2 regions of the Pantoea sp. sgz302252 genome follow, and region 2 is predicted to be linked to the other one. Evidence: riboswitches for the same ligand, from Rfam matches in the RefSeq annotation. Region 2 holds a riboswitch; the other holds the start of a gene.
What was found. Region 2 has a riboswitch for thiamine pyrophosphate ahead of thiM (hydroxyethylthiazole kinase). Riboswitches for the same ligand answer to the same signal wherever they lie in the genome.

Region 1: linked by a shared signal. The riboswitch ahead of thiC (phosphomethylpyrimidine synthase ThiC) and the one ahead of thiM (hydroxyethylthiazole kinase) in region 2 are both predicted to bind thiamine pyrophosphate.

The regions. Positions count from the first base shown of each region.
Region 1 covers NZ_JBLFJW010000044.1:5,570-13,096, reverse strand. Annotated here, with positions in the region: gene thiH (2-iminoacetate synthase ThiH) at 1-257, opposite strand, end outside; gene thiG (thiazole synthase) at 257-1,024, opposite strand; gene thiS (sulfur carrier protein ThiS) at 1,026-1,226, opposite strand; gene thiF (thiazole biosynthesis adenylyltransferase ThiF) at 1,210-1,965, opposite strand; gene thiE (thiamine phosphate synthase) at 1,958-2,593, opposite strand; gene thiC (phosphomethylpyrimidine synthase ThiC) at 2,593-4,488, opposite strand; TPP riboswitch at 4,571-4,671, opposite strand; gene rsd (sigma D regulator) at 4,726-5,229, opposite strand; gene nudC (NAD(+) diphosphatase) at 5,326-6,099, shown strand; gene hemE (uroporphyrinogen decarboxylase) at 6,139-7,203, shown strand; gene nfi (deoxyribonuclease V) at 7,213-7,527, shown strand, end outside.
Region 2 covers NZ_JBLFJW010000003.1:57,952-65,478, reverse strand. Annotated here, with positions in the region: gene ACLW56_RS03465 (hypothetical protein) at 1-171, opposite strand, end outside; gene ACLW56_RS03460 (GNAT family N-acetyltransferase) at 311-736, opposite strand; gene ACLW56_RS03455 (RcnB family protein) at 794-1,123, opposite strand; partial or broken gene ACLW56_RS03450 (LysR family transcriptional regulator) at 1,339-1,686, shown strand; partial or broken gene ACLW56_RS03445 (transposase) at 1,696-1,797, opposite strand; gene ACLW56_RS03440 (hypothetical protein) at 2,037-2,483, shown strand; gene ACLW56_RS03435 (DUF2786 domain-containing protein) at 2,567-3,661, shown strand; TPP riboswitch at 3,821-3,917, shown strand; gene thiM (hydroxyethylthiazole kinase) at 3,954-4,733, shown strand; gene thiD (bifunctional hydroxymethylpyrimidine kinase/phosphomethylpyrimidine kinase) at 4,730-5,530, shown strand; gene ACLW56_RS03420 (GntR family transcriptional regulator) at 5,567-6,313, shown strand; gene ACLW56_RS03415 (PfkB family carbohydrate kinase) at 6,287-7,225, opposite strand; gene ACLW56_RS03410 (ADP-ribosylglycohydrolase family protein) at 7,219-7,527, opposite strand, start outside.

The DNA of each region.
Region 1 (7,527 bases), on a different contig from region 2:
GCGCAAAGGTTTGAGAGATAAAGTGGGACGTAAAAGCTGACCGTGTTGCCGAAGCGTTGACGGGTTAACTGCTGCGCTTTTTGCGCCAGAGGCTCCAGATAACGGTCTGCTGCAGGCGAAAGTAAGGCCATAAAGTCATCCCGGCTGATCTGATGGGCGGCAAGTGCCCGCTCCACATCGGCCGCCGTTTTGCTGTGGATGCGCAGCCGAATGTCATCCCAGTTCAGTTCCTGCCAGCGTTCGGTGAAGGCCGCCATTACAGAGCCTCCAGAAAACTCGTCAGTGGGCTGGTGGTCTGTGCGGTACTGTTTTTCGCGCCCGGCCCAGCCTCGCGAGCGAGCAAGCCAGCTTCAACCGCCAGGCGAAAAGCTTTTGCCATTTGCACCGGGGAGTCGGCTACGGCAATCGCCGTGTTCACCAGAACCGCGTCCGCGCCCATCTCTATGGCTTGTGCCGCGTGGCTCGGCACACCAATCCCCGCATCAACAACAACCGGAACGGTCGCCTGAGCGATGATGATTTCCAGCATCGCTCGCGTCTCCAGCCCTTGATTCGAACCAATTGGTGCACCCAATGGCATGACTGCCGCGCAACCGGCTTCTTCTAGTCGTTTGCAAAGAACGGGGTCTGCGCCGCAATAAGGCAGGACGACGAAGCCTTCTTTGACCAAAGCTTCTGCGGCTTTCAGCGTTTCAATGGGATCGGGTAGCAGCCAACGGGCATCCGGGTGGATTTCAAGCTTCAGCCAGTTTGTGCCAAGTGCTTCACGTGCAAGCCTTGCGGCAAAAATGGCTTCTTCTGCCGTTTTAGCGCCGGAAGTATTGGGCAGTAACCTCACGCCCGCTTCAAGCAGAGGTTGAAGGATGGCATCGTTCTGTTGGCGCAAATCCACGCGTTTCATTGCCAGCGTCACCAACTGGCTGCCGGAGGCGCGAATGGCGTCCATCATCAGCGTTGAAGTGGCGAACTTCCCGGTGCCCGTAAACAGATGGGAATCAAACGTTTTATCCGCAATACGTAACATCTCAGCCTCCGGCAATCACCTGAAAAAGCACCAACTCGTCGCCCTCTCGCAAAGGCTGACGTTCCCACTTCGCACGCGGCAAAATCTGCTGATTTAGCGCCAGCGCGACACCAGGTTTGTCCTGATCCAACGTTGTCATCAGCTCGGCAACGCTCAGGCCATCCGCGTAGTGAGTGGGTTCATCGTTAACGAGAATTTGCATGTTGCCCTCCACACACCGGGCAATCCACAGAACGTGTTCTGATAAGCGAGCGCCAGTTTCCTGAGCGGGCATCAAAGAGACGCAGTGAATCCTGAGCAATGCTCATTCCACTGAGTAACTTAATGGCTTCGAGCGCCTGTAAAGTTCCCATCACGCCAACCACCGGGCCGACAATGCCTGCGGTTCGGCAATTACGTTCTGGCTCCTGTGTCTCTGGCCAGAGGCAACGGTAGCAGCCGTGTGTCCAGGGCGGAGTGACCACCATCAGCTGCCCACCGAAACCAACGGCGCTGGCCGTGATTAACGGAGTGCAGTGTTTCACGCAGGCGGCATTGATAGCCTGACGAGTCGCCATGTTATCGGTGCAATCAAGCACGACATCGGCTTGCATGACCTGCAGCTCCAAAGATCGACCTTCCAGCCGTTCATTCAGCGCGATGAGTGTGATTTCAGGGTTTAGCTGCGCAAGACGTTGCTGCGTCGCTTCCGCTTTTGGGTGGCTGATATCGTCGGCAGTAAACAGGATCTGGCGCTGTAAGTTACTGAGATGCACCGTGTCATTATCGGCCAGCACCAAAGTGCCAATGCCAGCGCCAGCAAGGTACAGCGCGGCAGGTGAGCCCAGGCCCCCAAGCCCAACAATAAGCACCCGGCTGGTGAGTAATTTTTGCTGGCCTTCCACCGCAATATCTTCCAGCAGGATTTGACGGCTGTAACGCATGAACTCGTGGTCATTCATTGCCTGCTCCCGCCATTTCAAGGAGCTGCGCGGTGGCAAGCTGCCAATCCGGAGCCTGGGTAATGGCGCTGACCACGGCGATGCTTCCCACGCCAGTTGCCAGAACAGCAGGGGCGCGCTCAAGACTGATCCCACCAATAGCGACTGTTGGATAATCTCTCAGACGTTCTACGTGCGTGCCGAGTTGCGCCAGCCCTTGCGGGGCTGACGGCATCTGCTTGGTTTGTGTTGGGAAAACATGGCCGAGTGCGATGTAAGAAGGCTTCACCACCAGCGCCACCTCGATTTCCATATTGTCATGAGTAGAAACACCAAGGCGTAGTCCGGCCTCACGAATGGCTTTCAGGTCAGTGACCTCCAGGTCTTCTTGCCCCAGATGCACGCCGTAAGCCCGGTGCTTAATTGCCAGTCGCCAATAATCATTGATAAACAGACGAGCGTTGTATCTGCGGCCAAGCTTAATGGCAGCAATGACATCGGCTTCCACCTCCTCGTCGCGTTTGTCTTTTATGCGCAACTGAAGGGTACGCACTCCGGCTTCGAGCAGACGCTCAAGCCACGCAACGCTATCTACCACCGGGTAGAGGCCAAGGCGAAACGGCACGGGCGGAAAATCTGGCTGATACATCAGGCTTCCTCCTTGCGCAGATAAATTTCACCACCTTTGGCGCGGAAGCTGTTCGACATATCACTCATGCCCGCGTCGATGGCTTGCTTTGCCGCGTAGTCACGGACTTCCTGGGTGATTTTCATTGAGCAGAATTTAGGGCCGCACATTGAACAGAAATGAGCGACTTTGCCTGATTCTTGCGGCAGCGTTTCATCGTGATAAGCGCGGGCGGTAAACGGATCGAGCGCCAGATTGAACTGGTCTTCCCAACGGAATTCGAAGCGTGCTTTTGACATAGCGTTATCGCGTATTTGCGCGCCGGGGTGGCCTTTTGCCAAATCTGCGGCGTGCGCGGCGATTTTGTAGGTAATCAGCCCCTGTTTCACATCTTCTTTATTCGGCAAGCCGAGGTGCTCTTTGGGTGTGACATAGCACAGCATCGCGCAGCCAAACCAGCCGATCATCGCCGCGCCAATACCAGAAGTGAAATGGTCGTAGCCCGGAGCGATATCAGTGGTCAATGGGCCGAGGGTGTAGAACGGCGCTTCGTGGCAGTGCTCAAGCTCTTCGGTCATGTTGCGGTGGATCATCTGCATCGGCACATGGCCCGGGCCTTCAATCATCACCTGCACGTCGTATTCCCAGGCGATTTTGGTGAGTTCACCCAGGGTATGCAGTTCGGCAAATTGGGCTTCATCATTCGCATCCTGAATAGAGCCCGGACGCAGACCATCACCCAACGACAGCGACACGTCATAGGCGGCGCAGATTTCGCAAATCTCGCGGAAGTGTTCGTAGAGGAAGTTTTCCTGATGATGGGAGAGGCACCATTTCGCCATGATGGAGCCGCCGCGGGACACAATCCCGGTCAGGCGTTTGGCGGTCATGGGAACATAACGTAGCAGCACGCCCGCGTGAATGGTGAAGTAGTCCACGCCTTGTTCAGCTTGTTCCAGCAGCGTATCGCGGAACGCTTCCCAGGTCAGATCTTCGGCGATCCCGTTCACTTTCTCTAATGCCTGGTAGATCGGAACTGTGCCGATCGGCACCGGGCTGTTACGCAAGATCCACTCGCGCGTTTCGTGGATATAGCGCCCGGTAGAAAGGTCCATGACGGTGTCTGCGCCCCAGCGCGTGGACCACACCAGTTTTTCTACTTCCTCTTCGATGGAAGAAGTGACCGCCGAATTACCGATATTGGCGTTGACCTTAACGAGGAAGTTACGGCCGATAATCATCGGTTCAGATTCAGGATGGTTGATGTTGGCAGGAATAATCGCTCGCCCGGCGGCAACTTCGTCACGCACAAATTCAGGCGTGATGTTCTCTGGCAGGCGTGCGCCGAACCCTTCTCCTGGGTGCTGGTGGCGAAGTACTTCGCTACGAATGCGTTCGCGGCCCATGTTTTCACGAATCGCGATGAACTCCATTTCTGGCGTGACGATCCCCTGCCGGGCATAGTGTAACTGGGTGACGCGCTTCCCTGATTTGGCACGCTTTGGTGTTAACAGCCCGGTGAAGCGCAGCTCATCCAGGCCATCATCGGCAAGACGCTCTTTGGTGTAAGCGGAACTGCGTTCGTCCAGCGCTTCGCTATCGGCACGCGCATCAATCCATGGCTGGCGCAGTTTTGCCAGGCCCTGCTGCACGTTAATCGCGATGGCTGGATCGCCATACGGGCCGGAAGTGTCATACACCGGCACGGCTTCGTTTTCTTCGAATTGAGGCTGCTCTTTGGTGCCACCCGTTAGCGTTGGGCTGAGCTGGATTTCACGCATGGGGACGCGAATATCTTCACGGTAGCCGTTGAGGTAAATACGTTGAGAATTGGGGAAGGCGGTCCCTTCGAGGGTATCGATAAAGTGTTGAGCTTGCGCGCGTTGTTCGCGGCGGGACAGTTTGAGTGTAGACATAGCACATTCCAGTAAAGTAAGGATATGGCTTGTCAGACGACGGATGAAGCAAGAGAGAAGATCGCCGGGAAGGCGATACAACAGCAGATTGACTCTTGTTCCCTTCGCAGGTATTAGCCTGATCAGGTTCCGCGGATCCCGAATTAACGGTCTCAGCCCAAATGGGCACTCCGACAAGATAAACCCTCGTCAACCGACGAGGTGAAGGTTGTAAATTACTCGTTAACGCTTAAGAACTCAAGCCGGGCGCGCAATCTGATTTTCATCATTGGCGCTGCCGTTGAGTTTGTTATCCAGTGCCAGCGCAATCAGGCTGTCTTCCAGCGTGAAGCGGGCGGCGAGGGCTTCGCCCAGCATCGATAACGCCTGCTGGAACTCCATGCAGTTGTCGTCATCAATGGCAGTTTCCAGGCTGGAATCATACAGATCCATAATCTGTTGCGTGTTGCCTTCCAGTTGCGGATACAGTTTTGTGGCGGCTAAAAGTGGGTTTTCACCTTCCAATTCGCCGACAATGCGTTCATAAATACTGAAGTGACCGGCTGAGAGGTAATCCACCAGACGCTGACAAAAATCGTCCAGTGCTTTCTCATTGAGACGCGTAAACGATCCTTTACCAGGCTTAATGCCAACCAGATTGTAGTAAGCGACGAGCAACTGCTTACGAACCTGTAGCCACTGATCGACCAGATGATGGCTGCCGCCAACGCGCTCTGTCAGGCTTTCTAACTGGTTTAGCATGATTGACTCCGCAAGTTGAAGTGTAAAACGGCTCACCCAAAAAATGTAAAAACACTGTTAACAAAGTGCCAGTGAAGCGAAGGTAGTGCAATAGATATGGATCGTATAATTGAAAAATTAGATCGAGGCTGGTGGATAGTCAGCCACGAACAGAAATTATGGCTGCCGGGTGGGGAAATTCCGCACGGCGAGGCGGAAAGTTTCGATCTTACCGGCAAGCACGCCATGCAAATCGGTGAATGGCAGGGCGAACCTGTCTGGCTGGTTCAGGAGGCGCGTCGTCATGAGTTGGGCACTGTTCGGCAAGTACTTGATCAGGATGTTGGCTTATTCCAGCTTGCAGGGCGTGGCGTGCAGTTAGCGGAGTTTTATCGTTCGCATAAATTCTGCGGTTACTGCGGGCACACCATGCACCCAAGTAAAACCGAATGGGCCATGCTTTGCAGTCATTGCCGTGAGCGTTATTACCCGCAGATAGCGCCTTGCATCATTGTGGCGATTCGTCGGGATGATTCGATCCTGCTGGCGCAACACACTCGCCATCGCAACGGTGTGCATACTGTGTTGGCGGGCTTCGTTGAAGTTGGGGAAACCCTCGAGCAGGCGGTAGCTCGCGAAGTGATGGAAGAGAGTGGGATTCGGGTAAAAAACCTGCGTTATGTGACTTCGCAACCGTGGCCTTTCCCGCAATCTTTGATGACCGCTTTTATGGCCGACTATGACAGCGGCGATATTGTTATCGACCCGAAAGAGCTCTTGGAGGCGAACTGGTATCGCTATGACTCGCTGCCGCTGTTACCGCCGCCGGGTACTGTGGCGCGCCGCCTGATTGAAGATACGGTCGCGATGTGTCGGGCAGACCACGAGTGATGGTACACTGAGCGCCTGACGCATTAAGGAACTGCAACCATGACCGAACTGAAGAACGATCGTTATCTGCGTGCGCTGCTGCGCCAGCCTGTTGATGTCACCCCCGTCTGGATGATGAGGCAAGCAGGCCGTTATTTGCCGGAGTACAAAGCCACCCGCGCTGAAGCTGGCGATTTTATGTCGCTGTGCAAAAATGCCGAGCTGGCCTGTGAAGTGACGCTCCAGCCGCTGCGCCGTTACCCGCTGGATGCGGCGATCCTCTTCTCGGACATTCTGACCATCCCTGATGCAATGGGCCTTGGCCTCTATTTTGAATCCGGTGAAGGCCCACGCTTTACCTCGCCGTTGAAAACCAAAGCCGATATCGAAAAGCTCCCTGTTCCCGATCCTGAACAGGAACTGGGCTATGTGATGAATGCGGTTCGTACCATTCGCCGTGAATTGAAGGGCGAAGTGCCGTTGATTGGTTTCTCTGGCAGCCCATGGACGCTTGCGACCTATATGGTGGAAGGTGGTAGCAGCAAGGCGTTTACCGTCATCAAAAAAATGATGTACGCCGATCCGCAGGCACTGCATCTGCTGCTCGATAAGCTGGCGAAGAGCGTCACGCTCTACCTCAACGCGCAAATTCGCGCGGGCGCGCAGTCGGTCATGATTTTCGATACCTGGGGAGGAGTGCTTACCGGGCGCGATTATCAGCAGTTCTCTCTCTACTATATGCATAAAATCATCGACGGCCTGCTGCGTGAAAATGAAGGTCGCCGGGTGCCTGTGACGCTGTTTACTAAAGGCGGTGGGCAATGGCTGGAAGCGATGGCCGAAACGGGCTGCGATGCGCTGGGTCTGGACTGGACAACCGATATCGCCGATGCGCGTCGCCGCGTAGGCCATAAAGTGGCACTTCAGGGCAACATGGATCCGTCGATGCTTTACGCTCAACCAGCACGCATTGAGGAAGAAGTGGCGACTATTCTGGCCGGATTTGGTGAGGGCGAAGGCCATGTCTTCAATCTTGGTCACGGTATTCATCAGGATGTGCCGCCAGCACACGCGGGCGCGTTTGTTGAAGCCGTTCATCGTCTGTCGGCGCACTATCACCAGTAAGGACACGGCATGGATCTGGCAGATCTTCGGGAGCAACAGCGGGCGTTAGCGTCTTCAGTGATCCGCGAAGATCGCTTGATTCAGGATCCGCCGCTGCTGATCGGTGGCGCAGATGTTGGGTTTGAAAACGAGGGCGAAATTACTCGCGCGGCGATGGTGTTGCTTGAATTCCCGAGCCTCAAACTGGTGGAATATCAAATCGCCCGCATTCCCACCACCATGCCGTATATCCCCGGTTTCCTCTCTTTTCGTGAATATCCTGCGCTGCTTGCCGCGTGGGATAAACTCTCCCGTAAACCCGACTTGCTGTTCGTGGATGGTCAC
Region 2 (7,527 bases):
GCTCAGACACTGGTGCAGACGCTGATAAAGCGCTTGTTGCGTCAGCATATTCTCTTCATCCAGCGCCGTGGCGGCGAGATTTTCGCAGTGTTTTACTGTCTCGATAAAATCGCTTTCAGGTTCCACTTCAACGTACATAAGAGGGTGGGTCCAGACTGCTGGTGCTTCCATTGCGATCGCCTCCATTATGGCGTAAATACTGTTTTTATATACAGGTATTGTAAGCGATGATGAAGAGACAGCAACGAGGAATAGCGCAACCAGGATCTCAAAACGGAATGAAAATGAATGTATGCAGTGGGCAGAGACATCAGGCCAGGGGGTAATGCATCAGCCAGTCATCCCCGTCAGGCGAAATCCCCTGGGCTTCCTGCTTCCATCCGTGACGCAGATAAAACTGCAGGGCATGTTCATTTTGCACCAGGCATTTCAAGGCCCCGGTACTGGTGAACGTGGACTGCACCTGCTCCAGCAATGCATGGCCCACACCTTTCCCTTGCCAGTCGGGATCGACGAATAAATTATGCAGAAAGTTGTCGCTTTCCCACATGGAAGCAAACCCGACACGATGTCCGTCAATGTCTGCTACCCAGACCTGTTCGTTGAGCGTGGCGGCGTCGAAATCCTCAAGCTGCCACTCTGACGAGTTCATCCAGGGCCAGCTGATTTTACGGACGCGAAGAAACAAGGTGCGCAGGAAAGGGCGATCAGATTCTTGTCCGGGGCGGATGACCATCCTCTTTCTCCGGCGTGAAGTGACTGTGAGCACCGGGGATGCTCACAGCGAGCACGATTAGCGATGATAGAAAATCTCGCCATCGTAGACTTTGACGATTTTGCCGTCAGCGTCGGTGATCAGCACGTAGTTGCCGCCCATGTATGTCCAGTGGGTGCCCGCGTCAGGGGCTGGCAGGTTACGTAACTGCCACTGTTTAATATTGTACTCTTCAGTACGGTACATTTCCGGGACGGCATCACCGATGTTGAAATGGGTGAAATCCGCAATAAAGTCTTTCAGTTCATATTCCTGAATCCCGGAAGTTGACACCGTTGCGGGTGCAGCCGATACCGCACCTGCTGTCGCCAGCAGTACGCCCAGAAGCATTATTTTTGTTTTACGCATTACCTTCTCCACACAGTCTTTCAATCGATAGCCTGGACTAAAATTCGCCGCCCCGTATCATTCCTGATGCAGCGGCCTGCTGGCAAGTGTCTTGCAAGCAAAAAAGTGTAAGCAAACCCCGAAATACGCTCATCTTTACGGCGCTGAAGGGGCTTTTTGAGACGATTCCGATGAATCCGGTTTACACTATCAGGTGTTAACGACGGGAGAAGAAAATGCTCAGACTGGAAGGTCTGACAGTGTTTGTGCGTGCAGCGGCACTGGGCAGCTTCAGCGTGGCGGCACGAGAAGCCGGTTTTGCGCCAGCTCAGGTGAGCGCAGCGATCAAGCGCCTTGAAACTCAGCTCAACATCAGGCTATTCGCGCGTTCGACGCGAAGCCTGCGCTTAACGCCGGAAGGTGAAACCTGGCTCCCTTACGCCACGCAAATGCTGGAAACATTGCAGGCCGGTCTGCAAAAAATTCAGGCACCGGAAGATGAAGTGCGTGGGACATTGCAGATTGCGGTGCCTTCAGATTTAGGGCGCAACCTTTTACTGTCCGTGTTTCAGGATTTCAGGCGACTAACACACGAGACGTGTTGCCACGCTGGAAATAGAATGGTCACGATCAACAACCTGTTTTACCGCTTTAATTTTAAACTCTTCGGGATAACGCTTACCGCTCATGGGCACCTCTCTTTAAGCCATCTTAAATGGCTCTGAGGTATCTGTTAAACCCGTGGCGATTCAGAAAAAAATCCACCATTTTATGGAAGCCGTCAGCCCCTTTCCTGGAGGGAAACGTGGTCAGGCAAAAAGTATAACGATTTAGTTACTTACCGAATGTTTTATCTATTATGAATTTTTCACTGTATTGACTCTCGCGATGAATAGTGTAGGGTCGTGTTATTTTTATTCTAGAGAGTCTGAAAATGTTAACAAAAATTAAAAAGGGTGCAATTGCTTTATTGTGCATAATTGTTGTCATTTTTGTTAAATCTTTGGTGGTAGACGCCAAAAATGTTACATCCAGCTATCAGGAGCACAGTGCAAAAGAAAATATAAAAAGTGCTATGCAAAAGAACTGCGGTGGAAAAATAGATACAAAAATTGATGGGGTCACCAGTGTTAATAGCTGTGATTATGATATAGATAAAAATGCCTTTATTTTTAATTATGATGTGGCGGTTAATTATAATGATGTCGCACCGACTTTTTCAGATGCAGAAAAAATAAAAAGCGAGGCCGTCATGAAAATAAAAAATTCGACACATGCTAATACTTACATTAAAAACAATATTTCTTTGGTTTATAATTACTATAGCTTGGATCGAAAATTAATTACGAGTATCTTTATATCACCTTCAGAATTAAAATAGATTTTAGTTTTTATTTTTAACTATTTACGATTAAATGGAAGATTACGCGATAATGATGTGATGATGTATTAAGGATAATAGCAATGGTTAATATTGATAAAATTCGAAAAATACTGATGCTGGCCTTTAATAACAGAAATAAAGAAGAAGCAACGACCGCTTTCCGGCAAGCATATACGCTTATGCAGCATGGGAAGGTTAAAATCGAACAAGTATTTGGTAATTCTCTTAGTGATAACAAACAGAGAGAACAAGAATTGGTACTAAAATATAATGAGCTGCTCACGGCAAAAAAACTACGTGAAGAAAATTCTCACTTAGAAACCAGTAATAGGGAAAACGTAAAAATTATTCTTGAGATGCAAGAGAAAAATTCAATAAGGAAAGATAAAAATATTATCGGATATTGCGTGTCGGCTTTCATTGCTGGTATGGTGACGGTAGTAGTCATCGGTAAAGACAGACAGAGTGATTCCGTGGTTGCCAGTACTTATGCTCCACCAACAACCATCAGTACCGAATCTACCAATGCGGGAATTCCCATTCCCGATAATAATAATACCACCCCAAATATGAAGTCTGAAATTCCTACAGTTGTCCGGAGATTCTCATTTAAATATGGTATGATCAGTAATGCCACCGGGAAAAGTGTTAAGCGCGATATCATCGTGATGAGTGATGGAGCAATCACTGATAGTGTTTATGGGAAATTGCAGCATGTTTCTGATGATCTTTATAAAAATGTAAATGGAAACTCTTTGCGGTTCGAAGAGATTAATGCTCACCATATTATTCTCAATGGCAGTGACACATTTACTGATGATTCTGCATCGACAAATCTGACCGAGATAGCTGAAGAATTTAAGGAGGCTAATGCCCGCGACATTGCCAATGTAACCAGAAAAGGAGGGGATAGCTACCTTACCTATGCCAATGGTGAATTTGTACAAATGTATGCATTTCAGGATAAGCTTATTTATGTGGATATTAATGGTTATGGTGAGTTTAAAACTTATATCTATTCAACTATGGATTCCGACAGCGGTAACATGGTTTACACCAAACAAAATAGTAATAAATACATTAAAATAGGCGGCGTGCCTTTATATACTTCAAATAATAACATGAATAATGTCATAAATAGTTTTAGGGGTAATCCAGTGGTGAAGCTCAACTAATTTTATCTATTATCGTAGAGTAAAGTAAGTATCCGGAGTTTTCATCTTAATATGAAACAAGTACGTTAAGGTGAAGAAAATTGGAATTTCATTACGATCAGACGTTCTTGTGTTAACAAGCTTCTTTCTTTAGTCTATGAGACGATGATTTATTCTTCATCAAATGACTCGGGGTGCCCCATCGCTGATGGGCTGAGAAATACCCGTACCACCTGATCTGGATAATGCCAGCGTAGGGAAGTCAGAGACCCACGCAGGGTATCGCTTCTTCACCGTCTGGCAGGAGCGCACTATGCAACCTGACCTGCTATCTTCGGCGCAAATCGCGCACACTTCTCTTCTATTTCGGCGTTTTTCGCCGCTCGTTCACTGCATGACCAATGACGTGGTGCAAACTTTTTCCGCCAATGTATTGCTGGCGCTGGGGGCTTCTCCAGCCATGGTTATCGATAAAGCTGAAGCGCCGCAATTTGCTGCCATTGCTGACGCGTTGCTGATTAACGTCGGGACGCACACTCAGGAACGTGCCGTCGCGATGCGGGCCGCTGTCGAAAGCGCCAATGCGGAGAATAAGCCCTGGGTGTTGGACCCGGTGGGCGTTGGCGCTATCGCGCTACGCACGGAATTCTGCCAGCAACTGCTGCCGCTCCGGCCTGCGGTGATTCGCGGGAATGCCTCTGAAATCAACGCGCTGGCGGGTATGAGCCAGGGCGGTCGCGGTATGGATACCACCGACACGGCCAGTGCCGCTTTGCCTGCTGCACAGGCGCTGGCGCGTCAGATATCCACTCTGGTTGTTGTGACCGGGGAAGTTGATTACGTGACCGACGGACGCCGAACCGTGATGGTCACGGGCGGCGATATCATCATGACCAAAGTTGTCGGAACCGGATGCGCGCTCTCTGCGGCAGTTGCTGCCAGTTGTGCGTTGCCAGGCGATCGTCTGGATAACGTCGCGGCGGTCTGTGGAATGATGAAGCAAGCGGGGAAAGTGGCGGCGGAGAACAGTAAAGGCCCAGGCAGTTTTGTGGCGGCTTTTCTGGATGCGCTGTGGGCGGAGGGCAACGTATGAAACGTATTAATGCACTCACCATTGCGGGCACAGATCCAAGCGGCGGCGCCGGGATTCAGGCCGATCTTAAAACGTTCTCGGCGCTTGGGGCGTATGGTTGTTCGGTGATCACCGCGCTGGTGGCGCAGAACACGCAGGGCGTACAATCGGTCTATCGCATTGAGCCTGACTTTGTGGCCGCTCAGCTTGATTCGGTGTTTAGCGATGTGCGCATCGATTCGACCAAAATCGGCATGCTCGCAGAAACGGATATTGTTGAAGCCGTGGCGGAACGTCTGGCTCGCTATCAGATTAAAAACGTCGTGCTTGATACCGTAATGCTGGCAAAAAGTGGCGATCCGCTGCTCTCCGTTTCCGCTGTTGATACGTTGCGTAAGCGCCTGTTGCCACAGGTTTCTTTAATCACCCCTAATCTGCCTGAAGCGGCGGCGCTGCTCGATGCGCCCCATGCGCGTAATGAACAGGAAATGCTGGAACAAGGTCGCGCTTTAGTGGCGTTGGGTTGTGAGGCGGTGTTGATGAAAGGCGGTCATCTGACAGAGGCAGAAAGCCCGGACTGGCTGTTTACGGCTGAAGGTGAGTATCGCTTCACCGCCCCGCGCGTACAGACTAAAAACACCCACGGCACCGGCTGTACGCTTTCGGCGGCGTTGGCAGCGCTCAAACCGCGTTGTGGCAGTTGGCTCGAAACCGTGCCAGAGGCGAAACGGTGGTTGTCGGCTGCGCTGGCGCAAGCAGATTCACTGGAAGTCGGAAAGGGGATTGGGCCGGTGCATCATTTCCACGCGTGGTGGTAGTATACTGGCTGACACTGTCAGCAAGGATTACCCGAGATGGAACAAGCGCATACCCGGCTTATTGCTCAACTGACCGAGCGCATTGCCGCCACGGATAACACGCCGCTGTACCTGAAATTTGCCGAAACGGTCAAAAATGCGGTTCGCAGCGGCTGGCTGGAGCATGGCAATATTTTGCCCGGCGAGCGCGATCTCAGCAAACTGACCGGCGTGTCTCGCATTACGGTGCGTAAGGCGATGCAGACGCTGGAAGACGAAGGCGTGGTGACTCGCGCGCGCGGCTACGGCACGCAGATCAACAACATCTTTGAGTATTCGCTGAAAGAAGCGCGCGGTTTTTCCCAGCAGGTGGTATTACGCGGCAAAAAGCCCGACACGCTTTGGGTCAACAAACGTGTGGTGGAGTGTCCTCAGGATGTGGCTGAGCAGCTGTCGCTCACGCCGAAAAGTGACGTATTTCTGCTGAAACGTATTCGTTATGTGGATGAAGAGGCGGTGTCGATTGAGGAGTCCTGGGTGCCCGCGCACCTGATTGCGGACGCGGACGCCATCGGTATTTCGTTGTATGACTATTTCCGCAGCCAGCACATTTTCCCGCAGCGTACTCGCTCACGCGTCAGCGCCCGGATGCCGGACGCTGAGTTTCAGTCGCACATTAAAATGGATGACAAAATCCCGGTGTTGGTCATTAAGCAGGTGGCGCTGGACCAGCAGCAGCGGCCGATTGAGTACAGCATCAGCTACTGCCGCAGTGATTTATACGTTTTTGTGTGCGAGGAGTAGTTCTTCCGCTGTCGGGGCGCAGTCGCCGCCCCGGTGGCTGACCACCCAGCTCGCCACCGCATTCCCCAGAATGACTGCCTCTGCCAGCGGTTTTCCAACGGCTAACCCCGCCAGCACTCCCCCTGCGTGGCTATCGCCCGCGCCGATGGTATCCACCACCTTTGCCGGAAACGCAGCCGCATGGCCGGACGCCTCGGCACTGAAATACCACGCGCCGTCTTTATCCTGGCGCACAATTAACGGTGCGTTCCAGCGTTCCAGCCAGGCTTTGCCCAGTGCAGACACTTCCGCGGGGAGCTGCTCGCGTTCGGCGATGATCTCCGCTTCCTGCCGATTCAGTGTAATGATTGGCTTGCAGGCCATAATGCGCGCGAACAGTTCAGGCGTGATGTCGGCAATTCTCGGTCCGAAATCTATTAACGCTGTTACCTCTGGCGAGGCCTCCAGCCAACTGACCAGCAGTTCTGCGCACGACGCGGTGAGCTGATAGCCGGATAAATAAGCCAGGCCGTTGGGCTGATGCGGCAGACGAGCCAGCCACTCGTCGTTCCAGGCATTTTCTACCCCGGTGAACGACATAAAGGTGCGCTCGCCATCGGGCTCGACCAGCGCCAGGCACCAGCCGTTATCTCCTTTGTCGGTGTCGATAATGCTTTCAATGCCCTGGCGTGCGAGGTTGTTGCGCACAATATCGGCCCAGACGCCCTGGCCGAGCGGCAGGGCGTTACAGGCTTCGATACCCAGGCGTTTGAGCGCCACCGCGACGTTCAGCGCGCAGCCGCCAATATTGACGCTTTGCTGTTGCAGTTCGATATCGCAGCCGCGCCAGGGCAGAGCATAGGCATCGGCGATAACGTCGATCACCGCCGAGCCAATCACCGTCACCGGGCGTTTTTGTTTCTCGTTCAGCATTTTTCCTCCCGTTGCTGGCGGTAACGCAGCAGGGCACTGGCGTAGCGGCCAAAGTCGAGCTGATTTACGTCGTCGAGTTCAGCTTTTAGCGCCGGATCAATGCCTTCAATACCGTGCAGCGCGCCACAGATGGCCGTGGCCATCGCGCCGATGGTGTCGGTGTCGCCGCCGAGATTGGCGCATAAAATGGCGCAGCGATTAGGATCAGTTTGTGCCAGTTCCACCATCGCGACGGCGCAGGCCACGGATTCAATCGTGCTGGTTCCCGCGCCCACCAGTTGATAAAGCTGCTCGCTGGCGGA